3 regions of the Saccharopolyspora phatthalungensis genome follow, and region 2 is predicted to be linked to each of the others. Evidence: riboswitches for the same ligand, from Rfam matches in the RefSeq annotation. Region 2 holds a riboswitch; each other region holds the start of a gene.
What was found. Region 2 has a riboswitch for cobalamin ahead of BJ970_RS03535 (ribonucleoside-diphosphate reductase subunit alpha). Riboswitches for the same ligand answer to the same signal wherever they lie in the genome.
Positions count from the first base shown of each region.

Region 1: another riboswitch for cobalamin. It lies ahead of cobN (cobaltochelatase subunit CobN); the one in region 2 lies ahead of BJ970_RS03535 (ribonucleoside-diphosphate reductase subunit alpha).
Region 3: another riboswitch for cobalamin. It lies ahead of metE (5-methyltetrahydropteroyltriglutamate--homocysteine S-methyltransferase); the one in region 2 lies ahead of BJ970_RS03535 (ribonucleoside-diphosphate reductase subunit alpha).

Region 1 is NZ_JACHIW010000001.1:3,336,569-3,339,824, reverse strand. Features, by position in the region: gene BJ970_RS15450 (precorrin-8X methylmutase) at 1-214, opposite strand, end outside; gene cobG (precorrin-3B synthase) at 247-1,491, opposite strand; cobalamin riboswitch at 1,601-1,787, shown strand; gene cobN (cobaltochelatase subunit CobN) at 1,882-3,256, shown strand, end outside.
Region 2 is NZ_JACHIW010000001.1:805,065-808,320, forward strand. Features, by position in the region: gene BJ970_RS03530 (glycoside hydrolase family 3 protein) at 1-1,220, opposite strand, end outside; cobalamin riboswitch at 1,338-1,552, shown strand; gene BJ970_RS03535 (ribonucleoside-diphosphate reductase subunit alpha) at 1,667-3,256, shown strand, end outside.
Region 3 is NZ_JACHIW010000002.1:462,192-465,447, reverse strand. Features, by position in the region: gene BJ970_RS29145 (2OG-Fe(II) oxygenase) at 1-78, opposite strand, end outside; gene BJ970_RS29140 (methylated-DNA--[protein]-cysteine S-methyltransferase) at 75-692, opposite strand; gene BJ970_RS29135 (RNA polymerase sigma factor) at 692-1,186, opposite strand; cobalamin riboswitch at 1,496-1,752, shown strand; gene metE (5-methyltetrahydropteroyltriglutamate--homocysteine S-methyltransferase) at 1,885-3,256, shown strand, end outside.

The sequences.
Region 1 (3,256 bases), 2.5 Mb from region 2:
CCGGCGCTCCGTCGCGGAGCGCGGCTCGCGCGTTGATCACCACGTCCCGCGAGTACGCGAGATCATCGACCAGGTCGACCATGCCGCAGGCGTGGATCATGCGTACCGCTACGCCGGCCACCTCCGGCGGCAGGCCGGCCAGGTCGGTTTCCGCACGGATCGTGGCGAAGGAGCGGCGATAGATCTCCGCTCCTTCCCGGATGTATTCGGGCACCCCGCGGTAGCGGGACGGCCCGTTGTTCTCGTTCACACATTCCTCCGTGCCGCGTCGAGCGCGGCGGACACCTGGTCGGCATCGGCTTCCGACATCCATGCCTCATCGTCGAGACCGACCTCATAGCCGGCATCGGTGGCGAGTACTTCCACAACGCGCCCCTGCGGTCGGCCGCAGCGCCGCTCGCAACCCGACCAATGCACCGGCAGCGCACCGCCGGACGGGGCTCGCAGCGTGCGCCGGGCGTCCTCGCGGACATCGGCCCGTGCTTTCGCGCACCCGGGACGACCAGTGCACGCGGTCACCCCGACACCGTCCGAGAACGGATCTACGAGCAGCCCTCGCGCGCCCAGGTCCGACATCCACCGACCGGCTTCGTCCGGCCGCAAACCGGGCAGGACGACGGTCCGCCAAGGCGTCAGGCGAAGTTCGCCCGCGGTGTCGGACGCTGCGCCGATGATATCCATCTGGTCTCGCGACAGGCGGCCCAGTGGTGCCCCGGCCACCACCGCGACCGTCCCGTCGAGGCGGCGCGTCTGGCCGACCTGCGCATGCGTGGCCAACTGCGCCGACGGCACCGGGAGCGGCTGCGCCGGGACGACGCCCAATGTCGCGGCCAGCCGATCGGTGACCCGTCGCACTCCGTCGTCGAGCTCGGCCAGCCGCCACGCCGAGCAACCCTGCGCGGTCTTTTCCGCCAGGAACGCCTCCGCCGCGGCGATCGCGACTGCGGCCGCCCGGCTCGGGGTCGATCGCACCCCGGAATCCACGCCCGCGAGCACCAGCGCCACGCTGTCGGTGCGCAAGGCGAGCAGTCCGACATCGGCACCGAGCGAGATCACGTCTGCCCGGCCGTCATCGACGGCGAAAAGAAAACGTCCGGGTAGCACGGCCAGTGACGGTGTCTCACACAGCGCTGTATCGAGTTTTCCCGCCACCGCTCGCACGTCCATCAGCTCGCCGCCGTCCGCAGACGGAGAGCCGATGATGTTGCGGACCCGCTCGTGCGTTGCCGACGGCAACAGCCCGGCGGCCCGAAGCCGCGCGGCGAGCTCCCGCTCCGCTCCCGCCGGTAGGCCGCGCACCTGCACATTCGCCCGCGAGGTGAGCTCCACACCGCCGTCGCCGAGGGCCGCGACCTCCGCCAGCGCCCGCACCTGGCTCGGCGTGAGCACGCCCCCCGGAACACGGATCCGTGCCAGCCCCCCATCGGCTGCCTTGTGCACCCGCAGCGCGCCGGGACACGCATCCCGCTCCGGTCTGGCTCTGTGTGACACCCGGCCGATACTACGGGCCCCGGTAATTGCGGACGCAAACCAAGCGCGACCTGGCGCGAAGGTCTGGCGCGGTGCGACACGTATCATGCCTGGCGAACTTGACGAAAGATCACTTCGTTGCGGAGAGTGGTCGCAGCATTCAGCGGCGACAAGCGGAGGAAGCCGGTGCGAATCCGGCGCGGTCCCGCCACTGTCACCGGGGAGCGGACTCCATGAGGTCACCATCCGGACCGGATGGGAAGACGGGGCGAGCATCGATCCGGGAGCCAGGAGACTCCGGTCGCCGCGACCTACGAACCGGGGCGAGGACCCCGAGAGAGGTGCCGTCATGCGCCGCGCACGCGCGCCCAGGCCCAGCCACGCAGCTCGCCACGCCGAGGAGCGACCCGCATGATCCTACTTCTGTCCACTTCGGACACAGATCTGCTCAGCGCGAGGGCCGCCGACGCCGAGTACCGGCTCGGCAACCCGGCACGGTTGGGCGCGGACGACCTGCCCCCGCTGCTGGAGGGCGTGGACCTCGTCGTCGTCCGGCTGCTCGGTGGCCTCCGAGCCTGGGAGGAGGGCCTGGACGCACTGCTCGCGGGCCCGCGCCCGGTGGTCGTGCTCGGTGGTGAACAGGCCCCGGACGCCGAACTGATGGAATGTTCGACCGTGCCGGGCGGCGTGTGCGCCGAAGCGCACCGTTACCTCGCCCACGGCGGCCCGGACAACTTGGCGGAGCTGCACCACTTCCTGTCCGACACGATTCTGCTCACCGGACACGGCTTCGAGCCGCCGGTAGAGACCCCGACCTGGGGCGCACTGGAACGGACGCCCCGGCGCAACGAAGGGCCGACCGTTGCGGTGCTCTACTACCGCGCGCACCACATGGCTGGCAACACCGCGTTCGCGCACGCGCTGTGCGAGGCGATCGAGGACGCCGGGGGCCAAGCGCTGCCGCTGTTCTGCGCGTCCCTGCGGACACCCGACCCCCAACTGCTTGAGCAGCTGGGCCGCGCCGACGCGCTGATCGTCACCGTGCTCGCCGCGGGAGGCACCAAGCCCGCCACCGCTTCGGCCGGCGGTGACGACGAGGCGTGGGACGTCGGCGCGCTCGCCGAACTCGACATCCCGATCCTGCAGGGGCTGTGCCTGACCAGCACCCGCGCCGCCTGGGAGGAAAACGACGAGGGCCTGTCGCCGCTGGACATGGCCACCCAGGTCGCGGTGCCCGAGTTCGACGGCCGGCTGATCACCGTGCCGTTCTCCTTCAAGGAAAACGACTCTCAGGGGCTGCCCGTCTACGTGGCCGACCCGGAACGGGCCGCCAGGGTCGCCGGAATCGCGGTCCGGCACGCCACGCTGCGGCACGTCCCACCGCAGGACAAGCGCCTGGCGCTGATGCTGTCGGCCTACCCGACCAAGCACTCCCGGATCGGCAACGCGGTCGGTCTGGACACCCCCGTCAGCGCGGTCCGCCTGCTGCGAGCGCTGCGGGAGCACGGCTACGACATCGGCCCAGCAGACGGCCCCGACGCACTGCCCGGCGTCGCGGCCCAGGACGGCGACGCCCTGATCCACGCGCTGATCGCCGCCGGTGGTCAGGACCGCGACTGGCTGTCCGAGGAACAGCTCAGCGGCAACCCGATCCGCATCCCCGCTACCCGCTACGCGAGCTGGTTCTCGACGCTGCCCGAGGACCTGCGCGCCGAGATCGAGCAGCACTGGGGCCCGCCGCCAGGAGAGCTGTTCGTCGACCGCTCCCAGGACCCGGACGGCGAGA
Region 2 (3,256 bases):
CGAAAGCCCGCCCCTTCGCCGACCGGATCGGTGATCTCGGCTCGCGGGATCACGTCGAGCAGCCGGCGGTGCCGGACACCGCGCTGGTACACCACGTCCGTCCCGGGCAACGCGGCCCGCAATCCGTCCAGCGGCGTCACCACGTGCGGCGGGCTAACGTGCGACGATCCACCGCCCTGTACCGCGGGAATGGTGGCGTTCTCGCCGATCACGGCGACCTTGGCAACCTTCGGGTCGATCGGCAGCAGCGGCGCGTCGCCCACCACTTCGTTGCGAAGCAGCACGAATCCCCGCGCCGCCAGCACCCGGATGACCGGCCTGGCCTGCTCCGACGGGCCGTCTCCGGGTTTCGAGTCCGCGAAGGCGCCGACGCGTGCCGCCAGCCGCAACACCCGCAGCACCTTGTCGTCGAGGACCCTCTCGGAAACCTTGCCCTGCTCCACGGCCGTCGCGAGTTTCCCGTCGCTCCACGGGCTTTTCGGGCCGGGCATGGCCAGGTCGAGGCCGCCGAGGGCCGCCGCCTCGACCGATCGGGTGGCGAACCAGTCCGACACGAGCATGCCGTCCCACGCCCACTCACCCTTGAGGATGTCGTTGACCAGCACGGAATTCTCGGTCATCGTGTGGCCGTTCACCGAGTTGTAGGCGGCCATCAGCGCCCACGGCGAAGCCTTCGCGATGACCCGCTCGAACGGTTTGAGGTAGACCTCTCGCAACGTCTGATCGTCGATCACGGCGTCGTAACTGAGCCGCTCGGTTTCGCTGTCGTTGGCTACGTAGTGCTTCGGGGTCGCGGCCACCCCGCGCGACTGAATACCCGCGACGATCTCGGCCCCGATCTCGGCGATCAGCAGCGGATCCTCCGACAAGTTCTCGAAATGCCGTCCGCCAAAGGGACTTCGGTGCACGTTGACCGTCGGTGCCAGCACCACGTGCACGCCCCGGCGGCGCGCCTCGTCGCCGAACAGCTCTCCCATGATGCGTGCCGACGCCCGGTCCCACGTCGCGGCCAGCGCGGACGCCACCGGCAACAACAGCGACGGGTCGCGCTCGTCCCAGGCCGTGCCGCGCACCCCATTCGGCCCGTCGGAGAGCACCAGCGACCGCAGTCCGATCTGGGGCATCGGGTGCAGGGTCCATAAGTCCGCCCCCGTGAGCAACCTTGCCTTATCCGCCACAGTCAGCCGCGAGACCAACGACCGCAGCTTCGCCTCGTCCACTGGTACCCCTTTCGCCCGGCTCCGGCCGCCCAGTCTCTGCTACCTCGCCCGCGCTGTCGACCAAGACCGCGACACGCCGTTATCTGCCCATGCACGTCACATCCAAACCCAACATGTAGTGTGTCGCTCGCTGGTGGTTCACCGGAAGCGTCCGGTGAGGCAAGAGGGAACCCGGTGCGAATCCGGGACTGCCCCGCAGCGGTGAACGGGAACGACCGTCGTGACCCGGCTGCCGAACGGTAGCGGGTTAAGGCACTGGGCAAGAAGCCCGGGAAGCCACGACCAGTAGGCCGCCCGTGAGTCCGAAGACCTGCCGCCGGTGCACGCGAGAAAGCGTGCTGTCCGGGACCTCGAGGGCGGGTCCACGCGGACGACCAGCGGTTTCGTGCCGCCGTGGTCTCCTCGTGCGCCGTCGTGGTCCGCCGAGCTCGCGAGGGAGAGAGCCCGTGACGGCGACACTCAACGACTGGACCCGTGTGTCCACTGTGGTCCACCAGGCCTGCGCCGGGCTGCCCGGCGTTTCGGCGGAAGCCGTGCTCGACGAGGTACGTCGCACCGGCTACGCCGGTATCAGCGACGACGAGCTGTCGCTGGCCCAGATCATGGCGGCGCGCACCCTGATCGAGACCGAACCGAACTATTCGCAGGTCACCGCCCGGCTCTTGCTGGACCGGATGCGCCGCGAAGCACTGAGCTTCCTGGGCGAACCGCAGGAGGCCGACCAAGAGGAAATGCGCGACCGCTACCCGGAGTATTTCGCCGACTACGTGCGCCGCGGCATCGAACTGGCCCGGCTCGACCCGGAGCTGGGCACCTTCGACGTTGCCCGACTGGGCCGCGCGCTGGTGCCCGAACGCGACCTGACCTTCGGTTTCCTCGGCCTGCAGACCCTGTACGACCGCTACTTCCTGCACCACGACGGCACCCGGTTCGAGTTGCCGCAGGCGTTTTTCATGCGGGTCGCGATGGGGCTGGCGCTGCGTGAAGACGACCGCGAGGCCAGGGCGATCGAGTTTTACCACCTGTTGTCGTCGTTTGACTTCATGTGCTCGACGCCGACCCTGTTCAATTCCGGTACGACCCGGCCGCAGTTGTCGTCCTGCTTTCTGACCACTGTGGACGACAATTTGTCCGGGATCTTCCACTCGATCAGCAACAACGCGCTGCTGTCGAAGTACGCCGGTGGGCTGGGCAACGACTGGACACCGGTGCGCGGTATCGGCGCGCACATCAACGGCACCAACGGCAAGTCCCAGGGCGTGGTGCCGTTTTTGAAGATCGCCAATGACACCGCGGTGGCGGTGAACCAGGGCGGTCGGCGCAAGGGAGCGGTGTGCGCGTATCTGGAGACCTGGCATATCGATGTCGAGGAGTTCCTTGACCTGCGCAAGAACACCGGGGACGAGCGCCGCCGCACCCACGACATGAACACCGCGAACTGGGTGCCCGACGAGTTCCTGCGCCGCGTCGAGGCCGACGAGCAGTGGACGCTGTTCTCTCCGGACGAGACCCCCGACCTGCATGACCTGTACGGCCAAGCGTTCGCCGACCGCTACCGCGCCTACGAGCAGGCCGCCGACCGAGGCGAGGTCCGGGTGTTCCGGCGGGTGCGCGCGGTGGAGCTGTGGCGGCGGATGCTGACCATGCTGTTCGAGACCGGTCACCCGTGGATCACCTTCAAGGACCCGTGCAACCTGCGCTCGCCGCAGCAGCACAGCGGGGTCGTGCACTCCTCCAACCTGTGCACCGAGATCACGCTGAACACCAGCGCCGACGAGGTCGCCGTGTGCAACCTCGGGTCGATCAACCTGGCGCGGCATGTCACCGCCGAGGGCATCGACACCGAGCGGCTGGAGCGCACCACGCGTACCGCCGTGCGGATGCTCGACAATGTGATCGACATCAACTTTTACACGATTCCCGAGGCACGTCGCTCCAACCTGCGGCACCGGCCGATCGGGCTCGGACTGATGGGCTTTGCGGATGCGCTGTTCGCCCAGCGCATCCCGGCGTCTTCGCCGGCCGCGGTCGAGTTC
Region 3 (3,256 bases), on a different contig from region 2:
GTTGACCTCGGCGGCAACCGTCTGCCAGTCCGCGCCGGAGACCCGCTTCGCGTACCGGTCCGCCTTCGGCGTGCTCATGATGCCTCCAGGTTCAACAGGGTCGTCTTGGCCTCCAGCCCGCCGACGTATCCGCCCGCCGTTCCGTCCGAACGCACGACGCGGTGGCATGGCACCACCACCGGCAGCGGGTTGGTCGCGCACGCGGAACCCACTGCGCGCACCGCTCGGGGGCTGCCCGCAGCCGCCGCGACATCGGCATAGCTGGCCGTGTTGCCGTAGGCGATGTCGGGCAGGTGGGACAGCACGTTCAGCCGGAACCCGCGGGAGAGGCGCCAGTCCAGCGGCAGGTCGAAGGCGCGCCGCCGCTTGGTGAAGTACTGCTCGATCTGGCGGGCGACCTCGTCCAGTCGGTCGGTTGCCCGCAGGATGCGGGGGCTGATCAACTTGGCCAGCGACTCCAGGACCCGGTCATGCCCCTGCCTGGTGTACGCGACCCGCACCAGGCCGAGCTCGGTCGCGGCCAGCAGCAGCTCGCCCACCGGGGTGTCGATCGTGCGGTAGGAGACGTCCAGCAGCCCCTCCCGCCGGGCCGCGTGCACCAGCTCGAAGTGCAGTCGCTTGCTGACGTCGAAGTCGATCGCCGGGAGCGCATCGAACAGGTGCCTGTCGTCGGATTCGTGGATCGCCATCATCACGCTTCCCCTCCTACGCTCGTGGCGCGTCGATACGTCGCGCGCAGGGTTTTGATGCCGTCGGCCGCGGCGCGGCGGGCCGCATCCGTACTGCCGCCGATGATCTCGGCGATTTCGGCGTAGGGCAGCCCCGCCAGGTAGTGGTAGGCCACGGCCATGCGTTGTTTGGTCGGCAGCGCGCTCAACGCTGCCCACAGGTCGCCGTCCCAGTCCTCCGGACGGCCGGCGGTGCTGGGCCGCTCGGGCAGGCGCGCCACGACCACGGGTCGACGCGCCGTTGCCCGGGTGACGTCGACCGCCTTGCGGTGCGCGATCGTGACCAGCCACGCCTCCACGTTGGCGTCCTCGGCGAGCTCCGGGTAGGCGCGCAGCGCGGCCAGGAAGGTCTCCGACCAGGCGTCTTCGGCGTCGGCTGGTCCGAGCACGGCTCGGCACACTCGCAGCACCATCGGGCCGTACTCGTCGACGATCTGCTCGAACGGTCTCACTTTCACTCCCCGTAGACGGCCGGGCCCCGCGGAACGTGAGATGCGGATCCAGCACCGTTGACGTGATCGTCACCCGACCTGGTTCGTTCCGCTGGCCGCACACGCCCGACCCCGCCGCCAGCGGTTCCGCTGCGTTCAAGGTCCGTGCAGCGGGGAACGGAGTGCCAGCCCGGTCACGTCCGCACGACACTGAGTGACGAGCCTCTCATCCGTGGTGCGGGCACGGGTGGGAAAGGGGTGTTCAGCGCGGAAGTCACCGGATGCGCGGACACCGTCCAGGTGCGTCGGCCTCTTGCCAACGGCCTTGCAGTCGGTAGCCTCCGTTGTGCTGGTGGTTCGTCCGCCCCAAGCGCGACTGAAGTCGCATCCGCGGGTGGGCGAGGCAAGAGGGAACCCGGTGCGAGTCCGGGACTGCCCCGCAGCGGTGAGTGGGAACGACCGCCGTCCCCGGTCTGAGCAGACCGGGCGCAGCACTGGGCACGCGTGCCTGGGAAGCGACGGCCAGTAGGAACCCCGGCAACGGCCGGGACCTGCCCGCGAGTCCGAAGACCTGCCACCGGTGCGCGCACCGAGTGGTGCGCGCGGTCCGAGGTCTCGCGGGAGGGCCTGGCGGACGACCGGCCCGTGTCGCGCGGCGCCTGCCGGTTCGCCTGCTCTTTCCCTGACCTCGGGGCATTTGTCGTCGAGCTCGCGAGGAGAGGGCCTTGACCAGCAAGATCGGATCGACCGTACTCGGCTACCCCCGGATCGGCCCCAACCGGGAATTGAAGCGCGCATTGGAGAGCTACTGGTCGTCCCGCACCGGCGAAGCGGAACTGCGCGCGGTCGCGCGCGAACTGCGGCTCGATTCTTGGCGCGCGCTACGGGATGCGGGCCTGGACTCGGTACCGGGCAACACTTTTTCGTTCTACGACCAGGTGCTGGACACCGCGGTCACCTTCGGTGCGGTCCCGCCGCGCTACGCCGAGCTCGGGTTGGGCCCGTTGGACACCTACTTCGCCATGGCGCGCGGCGTCGAGTCGATGCCGCCGCTGGAGATGACCAAGTGGTTCGACACCAACTACCACTACCTGGTGCCCGAGATCGGTCCGGACACGCGCTTCTCGCTGGCCGACCGGACCCCGGTGGAGCAGTACCGGGAGGCCGCCGAAGCGGGCGTGACCACCCGCCCGGTGCTGGTGGGCCCGCTGACCTTCCTGCTGCTGTCCAAGCCCGCCGCCGGAGCTCCGGAGGCGTTCCGGCCGTTGGACAAGCTGGCTGGGCTCCTCGACGCTTACGCCGAGCTGCTGGGCGAGCTGTACCGAGCCGGCGTGGAGTGGGTGCAACTGGACGAACCCGCGTTCGCCGCCGACCGCTCGCAGCCGGAGCTGGATGCGCTGCGCGAGGCCTACCAGCGGCTCGGTGCTCTGGGCGAGCGTCCGAACCTGTTGGTCGCGGGCTATTTCGGCGATCTCGGTGCGGCGTTGCAGGTGCTGGCCTCCAGCCCGGTCGAGGCCATCGGTGTCGATCTGGTCGCCGGGACGTCGACAGTGGACTCCTTGTCGTCGGTCCGCGGGTTGCAGGACAAGACCTTGGTAGCCGGGCTGGTCGACGGGCGCAATGTTTGGCGCACCGATCTCGACAAGGCGCTTGCGACCGCTGCGACGCTGCTCGGCTCGGCAAGCGAGGTTGCCGTTAGCACGTCGTGCTCCCTATTGCACGTGCCGTATGACGTCGAGGCAGAAGAGAATCTCGATCCGCAGGTCAAATCCTGGTTGGCCTTCGCCGAGCAGAAGGTCCGCGAAGTGGTCGTCCTCGGCCGGGCGTTGCAGGCAGGCCGCGACGCGGTGGCCGAGGAACTGGCCGCGGCCCGTGCGGCCGTCGCCGACCGCGCCCAAGCCGACCGGGTGCGCAACAATCGCGTGCGGGCTCGGCTGCAGGCAATGCGGCCGGAGTACACCACGCGCAGTGACTACGAGAACAGGCGCGCCGCCCAGCAGAAGTCCTTGCGCCTGCCGCCGTTGCCGACCACGACGATCGGATCGTTTCCGCAGACCACCGACGTCCGCAAGGCGCGGGCCGCGTTGCGCGCCGGCC